DNA from 3 places in the Brochothrix sp. genome. Region 2 is predicted to be linked to each of the others. Evidence: riboswitches for the same ligand, from Rfam matches in the RefSeq annotation. Region 2 holds a riboswitch; each other region holds the start of a gene.
The links. Region 2 has a riboswitch for S-adenosylmethionine ahead of metK (methionine adenosyltransferase). Riboswitches for the same ligand answer to the same signal wherever they lie in the genome.
Positions count from the first base shown of each region.

Region 1: it holds a riboswitch for S-adenosylmethionine, as region 2 does, so the genes downstream of both, IKV95_RS08440 (MetQ/NlpA family ABC transporter substrate-binding protein) here and metK (methionine adenosyltransferase) in region 2, are expected to answer to the same signal.
Region 3: it holds a riboswitch for S-adenosylmethionine, as region 2 does, so the genes downstream of both, IKV95_RS09790 (methionine ABC transporter ATP-binding protein) here and metK (methionine adenosyltransferase) in region 2, are expected to answer to the same signal.

Region 1 is NZ_JAFYUW010000123.1:2,696-5,978, reverse strand. Features, by position in the region: gene IKV95_RS08445 (DUF2653 family protein) at 12-866, opposite strand; SAM riboswitch class I at 1,070-1,181, shown strand; gene IKV95_RS08440 (MetQ/NlpA family ABC transporter substrate-binding protein) at 1,264-2,079, shown strand; gene IKV95_RS08435 (methionine ABC transporter ATP-binding protein) at 2,107-3,129, shown strand; gene IKV95_RS08430 (methionine ABC transporter permease) at 3,122-3,283, shown strand, end outside.
Region 2 is NZ_JAFYUW010000003.1:16,701-19,983, reverse strand. Features, by position in the region: gene IKV95_RS00150 (uracil-DNA glycosylase) at 79-765, opposite strand; gene metK (methionine adenosyltransferase) at 852-2,048, opposite strand; SAM riboswitch class I at 2,201-2,309, opposite strand; gene IKV95_RS00140 (NUDIX domain-containing protein) at 2,378-2,872, opposite strand; gene yidD (membrane protein insertion efficiency factor YidD) at 2,975-3,247, shown strand.
Region 3 is NZ_JAFYUW010000148.1:10,581-13,863, forward strand. Features, by position in the region: gene IKV95_RS09780 (MetQ/NlpA family ABC transporter substrate-binding protein) at 1-167, opposite strand, end outside; gene IKV95_RS09785 (methionine ABC transporter permease) at 190-867, opposite strand; gene IKV95_RS09790 (methionine ABC transporter ATP-binding protein) at 864-1,886, opposite strand; SAM riboswitch class I at 1,980-2,086, opposite strand; gene IKV95_RS09795 (thioredoxin family protein) at 2,160-2,471, opposite strand; gene gcvH (glycine cleavage system protein GcvH) at 2,538-2,918, opposite strand; gene IKV95_RS09805 (arsenate reductase family protein) at 2,948-3,283, opposite strand, start outside.

The DNA of each region.
Region 1 (3,283 bases), on a different contig from region 2:
TTTACTTTATTTTAGCTTAAAGTTGCTGTAATACCTTTATCTTCAGAGAAATTAAGTTTAATCCCCATATTAGGATTTAAGTCAGTTTCTTTTTCTGCCCAGTAACGAATAGCTTGAACTAATGAGAAATGGTCAAGTGATTGAATAACACTGCCCGATTTATTAAGAACATCAGCACCAAAGCCTTGACGCTCATCATAAGTTAATGATACTTGCATTTCATACATATTAATTTGTTTTTCGTATGAGAAGAAGTCAATTACCGCGTTTGAAATGTTATCTTCATCTAAAACAATACCAGTTTCAGCTTCTGCAGTCGCAGCGCCACCACCCATAGCATTTTGATAATTAGTTTGAACGTCTTGATCACGATCCATTTGGCGACTATCTGAGTATCCACCAGCTGTTGCTTGCGCTTTTTTATTTTGACGTATACGTGAAATAATCATAAATACTAAACGAATAATAATAATAATCGCTAATACATTAATAATCATTCCCAAGATATTTCCGAAACCCCCCATATTTGCTAGCATACCACCAAAGAGCATTCCTGCTAAACCTCCGAGCATCATCCCACCTAGGAATCCACCAAAACGACTTTTAGCTTGTGCTTTATTCGCTGTAACAGCTTTATTTGTAGCGGCACGATTTGTATTTGTTCGGTTTGTGTTACTCTTCACACGATTGCTATTAGTGTTATATGAACGATTGCTCGAACGGTATCCACCACCACGCATTTTTGCACTTACAGTTGTAACGGATGTTGTTTTATATTGGTCAGGTGTGACAAAGTTAATAGCTTGTGTCCCTACCGGTGACATCATAATAACAACGGCCATCATAATACTTATTAATTTCTTCAAAATCTTCCCCCTCTATTTCTTTGTGTCTGACTTTATTTTACCATCTTTTTATACCTGACTCAAAAGATATGTATCCGTTATCATCAAAAACACAGTTAGTAACTTTTTTTAAATTGTTATTGACTGAATATTCGAAAGAGATTGACTTATTATCTTTTTATAGCTATACTCATATTTATCAAAGTTTAATAAACTAAATAAATTTCTTATCCAGAGTGGTGGAGGGACTGGCCCTATGAAACCCGGCAACCTGTCAATTTAATTTGATGAGGTGCTAAATCCAACACAATCTTCATAGATTGTGATAGATGAGAGAAGTATGTCCACTGCCAACTTCTCTTTTAGAGAAGTTTTTTTTATTATCTTTTTTCAAAACATATCCTAGGGGGAAATCATTATGCATAACATCAAAAAATCAGTAGGCTTTATCTTTATTTTAGTAGCAGTTTTCACTCTAACTGCTTGTGGTAACAGTAGCAAAGCACTTGATGATAAAACAATTACAGTCGGTGTAACGGGTGGACCCCATGAGCAAATCATGCAAGAAGTTGCTAAAGTTGCTAAAAAAGATGGCGTAACGGTGAAACTTAAAGTATTTAGTGATTACAACACACCCAATACGGCTTTAGATCAAGGGGAATTAGATGCAAATAGTTTCCAAACTTTACCCTTTTTAAAAAACCAAGTTAAATCAAAAGATTTTAAAATAACGGAAGCTTTCAGCACAGTAGCATTTCCACTTGGTATCTACTCAGATAAACTTAAAGATTTAAAAGATCTCAAAAAAGGTGATAAAATCGCTGTTCCTAATGATCCTGCAAATGAATTGCGTGCGTTACAACTTTTTGAAAAAGCTGGCATCATTAAACTTGATAAAAACGCTGGCGAAAATACAACTAAAAAAGATGTTGTTGAAAATAAACTTGATTTGCAAATTGTTGAACTTGACGCTGCACAAATTCCAGCTCAATTAGGTGAAGTAGCTGTTGCTGCTATTAATACAAACTTTGCAATGGGTGCTGGGCTTAACATTAAAGATAATGCTATTTACCACGAGCCATTAGTTAAAAACCCATATCCTAACTACTTTGTTGTTCGTACCGAAAATAAAGATGATGCTATTGTCGCAAAACTTAAAAAGTATTATCAATCTGATGATGTGAAAGAATTTATCGCAAAACAATTTAAAGGTTCGGTTGTTCCAACTTGGTAAATGACTGTATTACTGGAGGCATAAGGTATGATTGAATTAAAAAATATTACAAAAAATTATAAAGTTGGCAAAAAAACAATCAACGCATTAGATGACGTTTCTTTAAGTGTTCATAAAGGTGAAATTTATGGCGTGATTGGTTATAGTGGCGCTGGTAAAAGTACTCTCATACGTTGTATCAATCTATTAGAAACACCGACTGAGGGTGAAGTTTTTGTTGACGGTATCAAACTAAATGATTTAAATAAAAATGACTTACAACAAACACGTCAAAAAATCGGAATGATTTTTCAAGGTTACAATTTACTTACAACTGCAACTGTATATGATAATGTGGCTATTCCATTGAAACTCGCAGGGTTATCAAAAGATCTTATCCAACAGCGCGTTAAGAAATACTTAGAGATCGTTGGTTTAAGTGATCGAGCGTCAGCTTTTCCTGCACAATTATCTGGTGGGCAAAAACAACGTGTAGCGATTGCACGTGCCCTTTCACATGAACCAGAAATTTTATTAAGCGACGAAGCAACAAGTGCACTTGATCCCACCACAACAGAGTCTATCCTTGATTTATTGTTAGAAATAAACCAGGAGCTAGGCCTAACCATCTTTTTAATCACGCATGAATTAAGTGTTATTCAGCGCTTGTGTGATCGTGTTGCGGTGATGCAAGATGGACAAATTGTAGAACAAGGGCCTGTCGTTGATGTGTTTACACAGCCGCGTTCAACTATTACCAAAACATTCGTTCAAGATTCGGCAAAATACAAATTGCCTGCTAAATTTTTGCAAACTTTACCAGAAGAAGGCGTTCTTATCCATTGTACTTTTGTTGGTATTTCATCAACTAAACCAGCATTAGCACATGTAGCAACTACTTTTGGAGTGGTACCTAATATCATTGCTGGTGGAATTGATCAATTTAAAAATGAATCCGTTGGCAATCTTCTGGTTCATTTAGAGGGCGAACCAGACAAAGTAACTGCAGCAATTAATTATCTGAGTGGTCAAGGAATTATTGTGAAGAAAGAAGGTGAAATCAATGGCTAATTTTTTTAATGAATGGGGTCCCACTTTACTCGATGGTTTAGCTGCGACGATTCAGATGACCGTGATTTCACTACTGATTTCAATTATTCTCGGCGTCCCTTTAGCTATTCTACTTGTACTAACACGTAAAGGTGGTTACGCGGATAGTCCTGTC
Region 2 (3,283 bases):
CGTAAACTACCATTTAATTTTTTATTCATTTTACCTGAAACAACTATCCTTATAATATCATACAATGTTTGTTAAACACTAGAATTTCCTTGTATTCGACCAATCTATTTCATTATCACCCATCGAAATTAAAATCTCATTAGATTTTGAAAAGGGTTTGCTTCCAAAAAAGCCACGATACGATGATAAAGGACTGGGATGAGGCGCTTCTATAATAAAATGACGCGACTGATCGATTCTTTGACTTTTTGTTTGTGCCGGTTTACCCCATAGAATAAAAACAATTGGCTTTTCACGCTGATTAAGTTCATCAATTAAACAATCTGTAAATGTTTCCCACCCTTGCTTTTTATGAGAATGAGCTTGGTGGGCTTGTACAGTAAGTACCGCATTTAATAACAATACACCTTGTTTTGCCCACGATTGCAAACTTCCATTTGTTGGTGTTGTAACCTTCAAATCATCTGCTAGTTCTTTATAAATGTTTCGTAAAGATGGTGGTAATGGCATTCCACTTTTCACTGAAAAACTCAGCCCTTCTGCCTGACCCGGTCCATGATAAGGGTCTTGTCCTAAAATGACCACACGCACGTCTTCATAGTTGGTTAGTGCTAAGGCGTTAAAAACCTCTTCTTTTGGTGGATAAATTGTTTTTGAAGCATATTCTTTTTCTAAAAAACGGGTGAGTTGTTTAAAATAATCTTTCGTCATTTCTTGCTCTAAAACGGTCTGCCAATAACCTGACAACTGCTGTTGCTCAAACATTTAACATCAGCTTCCTTTCGCTTTAAACATCAAAAATCTCTGACCACAACAACACTAAATCATGTGCGTGACAGAGATTTTAAATTTTATTTCAGTGCATCTTTCAACGCTGTAATACGATCTGTTTTCTCCCATGGTAAATCAAGATCTAAACGACCAAAGTGTCCGTAAGCTGCCGTTTGGCGGTAGATTGGACGACGAAGATCAAGCATTTTAATAATACCTGCTGGTCGTAAATCAAATGTTGCATTCACGGCATCGATTAACTCATCTTCAGAGTATGAACTTGTTCCGAAAGCATTAACTGAAATTGATACAGGTTTTGCGACACCAATTGCATAGGCAATTTGTACTTCTACCTTATCAGCCAAACCAGCTGCTACGATGTTTTTAGCAACGTAACGTGCAGCATAAGCACCTGAACGGTCAACTTTTGTAGCATCTTTCCCAGAAAAAGCACCACCACCGTGACGAGCATAACCACCGTAAGTGTCGACAATAATTTTACGTCCTGTTAAACCACAATCACCTTGTGGTCCACCGATAACGAATCGACCAGTCGGGTTGATGAAATATTTTGTTTCATCGTCAAGTAATTCTGCAGGAATCACTTCGTCAATAACGAGTTTACGCATATCTTCATGGATGGTTGATTGCTCTACATCAGGATGATGTTGAGTTGAAATAACAATGGTATCTACACGTGCAGGTGTACCATCTTCGTTATATTCAACCGTTACTTGTGTTTTTGAGTCTGGTCGTAAATAATCAACAATGTTTTCTTTACGCAATTTTGCAACGCGGCGTGCCAATGCATGTGCTAATGAAATCGGCAACGGCATCAATTCTTCTGTTTCGTTAGTTGCAAACCCAAACATCAAACCTTGATCGCCTGCTCCAATTGCATCAATATCTTCTTCAACAATTTCGCCATCACGACTCTCTAAAGCAACATCTACACCTTGTGCAATATCACTCGATTGTTCATCGATTGCTGTCAATACAGAACACGTTGACGCATCAAAGCCGTACTTCGCTCTTGTGTAACCAATCTCACGGATTGTTTGACGAACGACTGCAGGAATATCAACGTAAGTGCTCGTTGAAATTTCACCTGCGACTAAAACGATTCCTGTTGTTACTGTTGTTTCGCAGGCAACACGTGCCATTGGGTCTTTCTCTAAAATCGCATCCAAAATTGCATCTGAAATTTGATCTGCCATTTTGTCTGGATGTCCTTCACTTACAGATTCTGATGTGAAAAGACGACGGTTTTTTGTCATGTTAAATCCTCCATTTTTTATCATGCATCGATTTAGAAACGCTATAACCTCTTATGCAATCGTAAAAAAGTGGCAATAAACTGCATTAAAAAACCTTTTCTCACTAAAAAGAGAAAAGGTCATAATAGCATACTTATAGCTATACCTTTTTTCTCTTATCGCTCAAGATACCTTTGTATCTTGCCACAGGTTAGCACCTTACACCTTAGTGTAGGCTGCTGGGTTTCATAGGGCCAGTCCCTCAACCACTCTTGATAAGATTCATAATTGTTTCATCATGATATATTTTGATTATCTCAAACAAACCTTGTCTTGTCAATGAAATTAGACTAATGTTTGATGATTTCCTTCGCTTTATTCCAAAGTAATTCCATTCCGGCATCTTTCATATAAAAACTCAATGAAGAGGTCTCCAATTGAAGGTATTCTGCTTCTGTTAATAAGTGCACACCGCTCGTTTCATAGTCTTCAGGCAGTGGTGCTTCTTCGTATGTTGCCATCTCTATTAAAAAAGCGCGTTTAATCACTCGACCACGTTTTTTATCTTGAAACTCGTAATCAGCTAAAAAGGTCCATTTATCTTCACTTTTCAGATGCACACCTGTCTCTTCCCATAATTCACGGACAACAGCTTGCTCGACAGTTTCATCAGGATCTATTTTTCCTCCGGGAAACTCAATTCCACGAACGATATTTTCAGTCATAAGCCAATGACCTGTTTTAATGTAAGGTATCACTAAAATATCTTTCACATCAGTGCCTAATTGGTTTTTTTCGAAAGTCATTTGTACTTTTCCACCTGTTAAATCAGTATATTCTATCATAGTTCATTCCCCTTTTTCTTCAATCAGCAATCATATCTAGCGTCTTACACCGTATTTTAGTATACAATGGAGCTAGATGAATTAATTGAAAGGTTGATTGTTTTGAAACAGATATTATTGTTCCTTATTAAGTGTTATCGCAAGTTAATATCACCCTTGTTCCCACCTAGCTGTCGTTTTTATCCGACTTGTTCAACTTATGGATTAGAATCCATTGAAAAATTCGGTGCCTTTAAGGGTAGTTATCTTGCCATAAAACGAATACTTAAGTGCCATCCTTTTCATCCTGGCGGAGTTGACATGGTGCCAGATGAATTTTCACTCCGTACGAAAAAAGCACATGATCATCATTCGTGTGATCACACACATAAATAATTTCTACCACTGTTCATTATAACAAAGTTTTTTAAA
Region 3 (3,283 bases), on a different contig from region 2:
CCTTCTTTTTTAAGGATAGGTTTTGCTTTTTCTAGAATCTCTGCATGAGGAACGTTAGATGCCCCCACCACTAATTTTGTCTCTTTATCCTTTGCATCATTGCTGCCACAAGCTGCTAAAGTTAAAACGATTGCTGCTGTTAATAGTCCAAAAATAATTTTTTTCATAAGTTACTCTCCCTTTTATATGTTATCGTTTATCGATTTTGTTAGTGGCACGATCGCCAATAAATTGGATGATGAAAACTAAAATTAAAATAATGACTGTTGCGACGAATGTTACATCATTTTGAGAACGTTGAAAACCAGTGAAGTAAGCCATGTTTCCTAATCCACCTGCACCAACTACACCAGCCATTGCGGTATAACCAATTAATGAAATCGTCGTCACTGTCAAACCTGAAATAATTGCAGGAAGCGCTTCTGGCAATAGTACTTTACGAATGATCGTAAATGTACTGGCACCCATCGCACGACTTGCTTCTATTACACCTTTATCAATTTCTACAAAGGCAATTTCAACGAGACGAGCGTAAAATGGTGCTGCTGAAATAATTAAAGCTGGTAATGCACCAGCGGTTCCTATAACAGAACCTATCAAAACTTTTGTAAATGGCATGATAAGCACAATTAAAATAATGAATGGAATCGAACGGAAAATATTAACGAAAGCTGCTGATATACCATTGATACTTTTAATGATTAAATTGTCTTGATCACGTGTTAGGAATAGCAACAACGCGAGTAAAATACCGAGAACAAAAATAAATACAATTGAAATCACTGTCATAATAAGCGTTTCCTGCGTCGCGGTCCAAACTTCAGGCCATATTACATTAGGAAACCATTTTACTAATAAATCTTTCATGAACGAATCACTTCCATTCTAACGTCAATCTCTTCAAGGTACGCTTTTGTTTGTGTTATCTGTTCTTGTTCTGCAAAGATTTGGATAAATAAGAACCCATATGAACCATTTTGTGTTTGTGTGATTGACCCATGTAATATACTAATATCAAGGTTGAATTTTTTAGATAAATCGGTAATAATCGGTTGAGTTGCCTGTGAAGCATTAAACACGAGACGTGCTAACAACCCTGTTGGGTAAGTCTCAATAAGGAGTTGTTCCACCTCTTCAGTCGCTGTATCATCTGTTGCTTGTGAAACAAAACGACGAGTAATTTCTTGTTGTGGTGTTTGAAACACAGATAATACATCCCCTAATTCAACTACTTCTCCGCCTTCCATAACTGCTACACGATTACAAATTTTACGGATAACAGGCATCTCATGAGTAATCAAGATGATTGTAAGTCCCAGGCGCTTATTAATATCTGTCAGTAAATTTAAAACTTCGCTTGTTGTTTGTGGATCTAAAGCACTTGTAGCTTCATCGCAAAGTAACACATCAGGATCATTTGCTAAAGCTCTTGCAATACCAACACGTTGTTTCTGTCCCCCACTCAGTTGAGAAGGATATGATTTATCACGTCCATCCAAGCCTACAAGGTGAATGAGTTCTGCGACACGTCGTTCACGTTCAGCTTTCTTGACACCAGCAATTTCTAGTGGAAAAGCAATGTTTTCAGCTACTGTTCGTGACCATAATAAGTTAAAATGTTGGAAGATCATTCCAATTTTTTGTCGAGCTGCACGTAATGCTGCACCTTTGACATCAGAAATCATGACATCATTGATATGAATAGCACCTTGTGTCGGTGCTTCCAATCCATTAAACATTCTAATAAGAGTACTTTTACCCGCACCAGAATAACCAATGATTCCGAAGATTTCACCTTCATTAATTTCTAAATTAACGTCTTTAACTGCATTGACTGCACCATTTCGTGTTTCGAATGTTTTACTGACATTATCTAATTTAATCATTCACTTCAACCTCTCTTTAACCTTCTTTAAGCATAAAAAAACATCTTTCTGAAATTCAGAAAGATGTGAAACGTCTACAAAGGAATAGCCCGCTTCTCATCTTTCTAAGTAATCACTTACTTAGCTTGATTTAGCACCGTCCACTCTCATGGGGTTGCTGGGTTTCGTCGGGCAAGTCCCTCCACCACTCTTGATAAGAAATATCATATAAAGTTATACTTGTTAATAGTTATTATAGGCGGAATAATAGCACAAGTCAATTCCTTTTTTGCTTTAATTTCGAAGTTTTTCTAATCCTTCGTAAATACGAGTAACATTATCAATGGCAGATAACCTTTCACCCGCCATATCGTCACTAAAAACATAGATACTCGGCACACTTTTTATCTCATATTTAGCTATCACTTCTGGTAAATAATTGACATTCATTTTTACAATTTGCACTTCTGGCATTGCCGCTTCAGCAAAATGTAAATACCGTTCAACCAACTGGCACCCACCGCACATTGGTGTATAAAACAGCACCGCAAACGCACTTTTTGAAAGTATCGCCGCTTTAAATTCAGTCGTAGACCATTCTTTCATAATTATTAACTCCCTTAATATAAAAAAACGCAATGATGAACCTCATCATGCGTTTTTAATGACTAACTATTCTTTGATAAATGCTTCGTACTCTTCATAACTTAACAACGCATTATATTCTGCTTCATCTACATCTGTAAATTCAACAATCCAACCTTCGTTATAAGGATCTTGGTTAACTGTTTCTGGTTCATCTTCTAATTTTTCATTGACAGAAACAACTTTCCCACCAATAGGAGCATAGAGTTCAGAGACTGTTTTAACGGATTCAACACTACCAAATGAATCGCCTTTTGCTAAGACATCATCAACTTCTGGTACTTCAACAAAAACAATATCACCTAACTCATCTTGTGCATGTAATGAAATTCCCACAAAATAATTAGCACCGTCTTTTTTTACCCATTCGTGTTCTTCAGTGTACTTGAATGATTGATAATCTGTCATAATAAAAAACTCCCTTTATCTATTTATTTTTAGTTCCAATAATTCTCATAATTATCTTCTTTGAATCCAAGTGTTATTTTTTCATCATCAAAGGCTAATGGACGTTTAATCAACATGCCATCTGTTGCTAAAAGTGCAAAAATATCATCATCTGTCATTTGATCAACTTTATCTTTCAAACCCAGTTCACGGTATTTTTGTCCACTTGTGTTAAAAAAGCGTTTAATCGGTAGCTTACTTTTTTTGTAAACCTCTTTTAATTCAGATGCTGTGGGTGTATTTTCAACGATATTCACCGATTCGAAGGGCACCTCGTTATCTGTCAGCCATTTTGAAGCCTTTTTACACGTGGTACATTTCGGGTA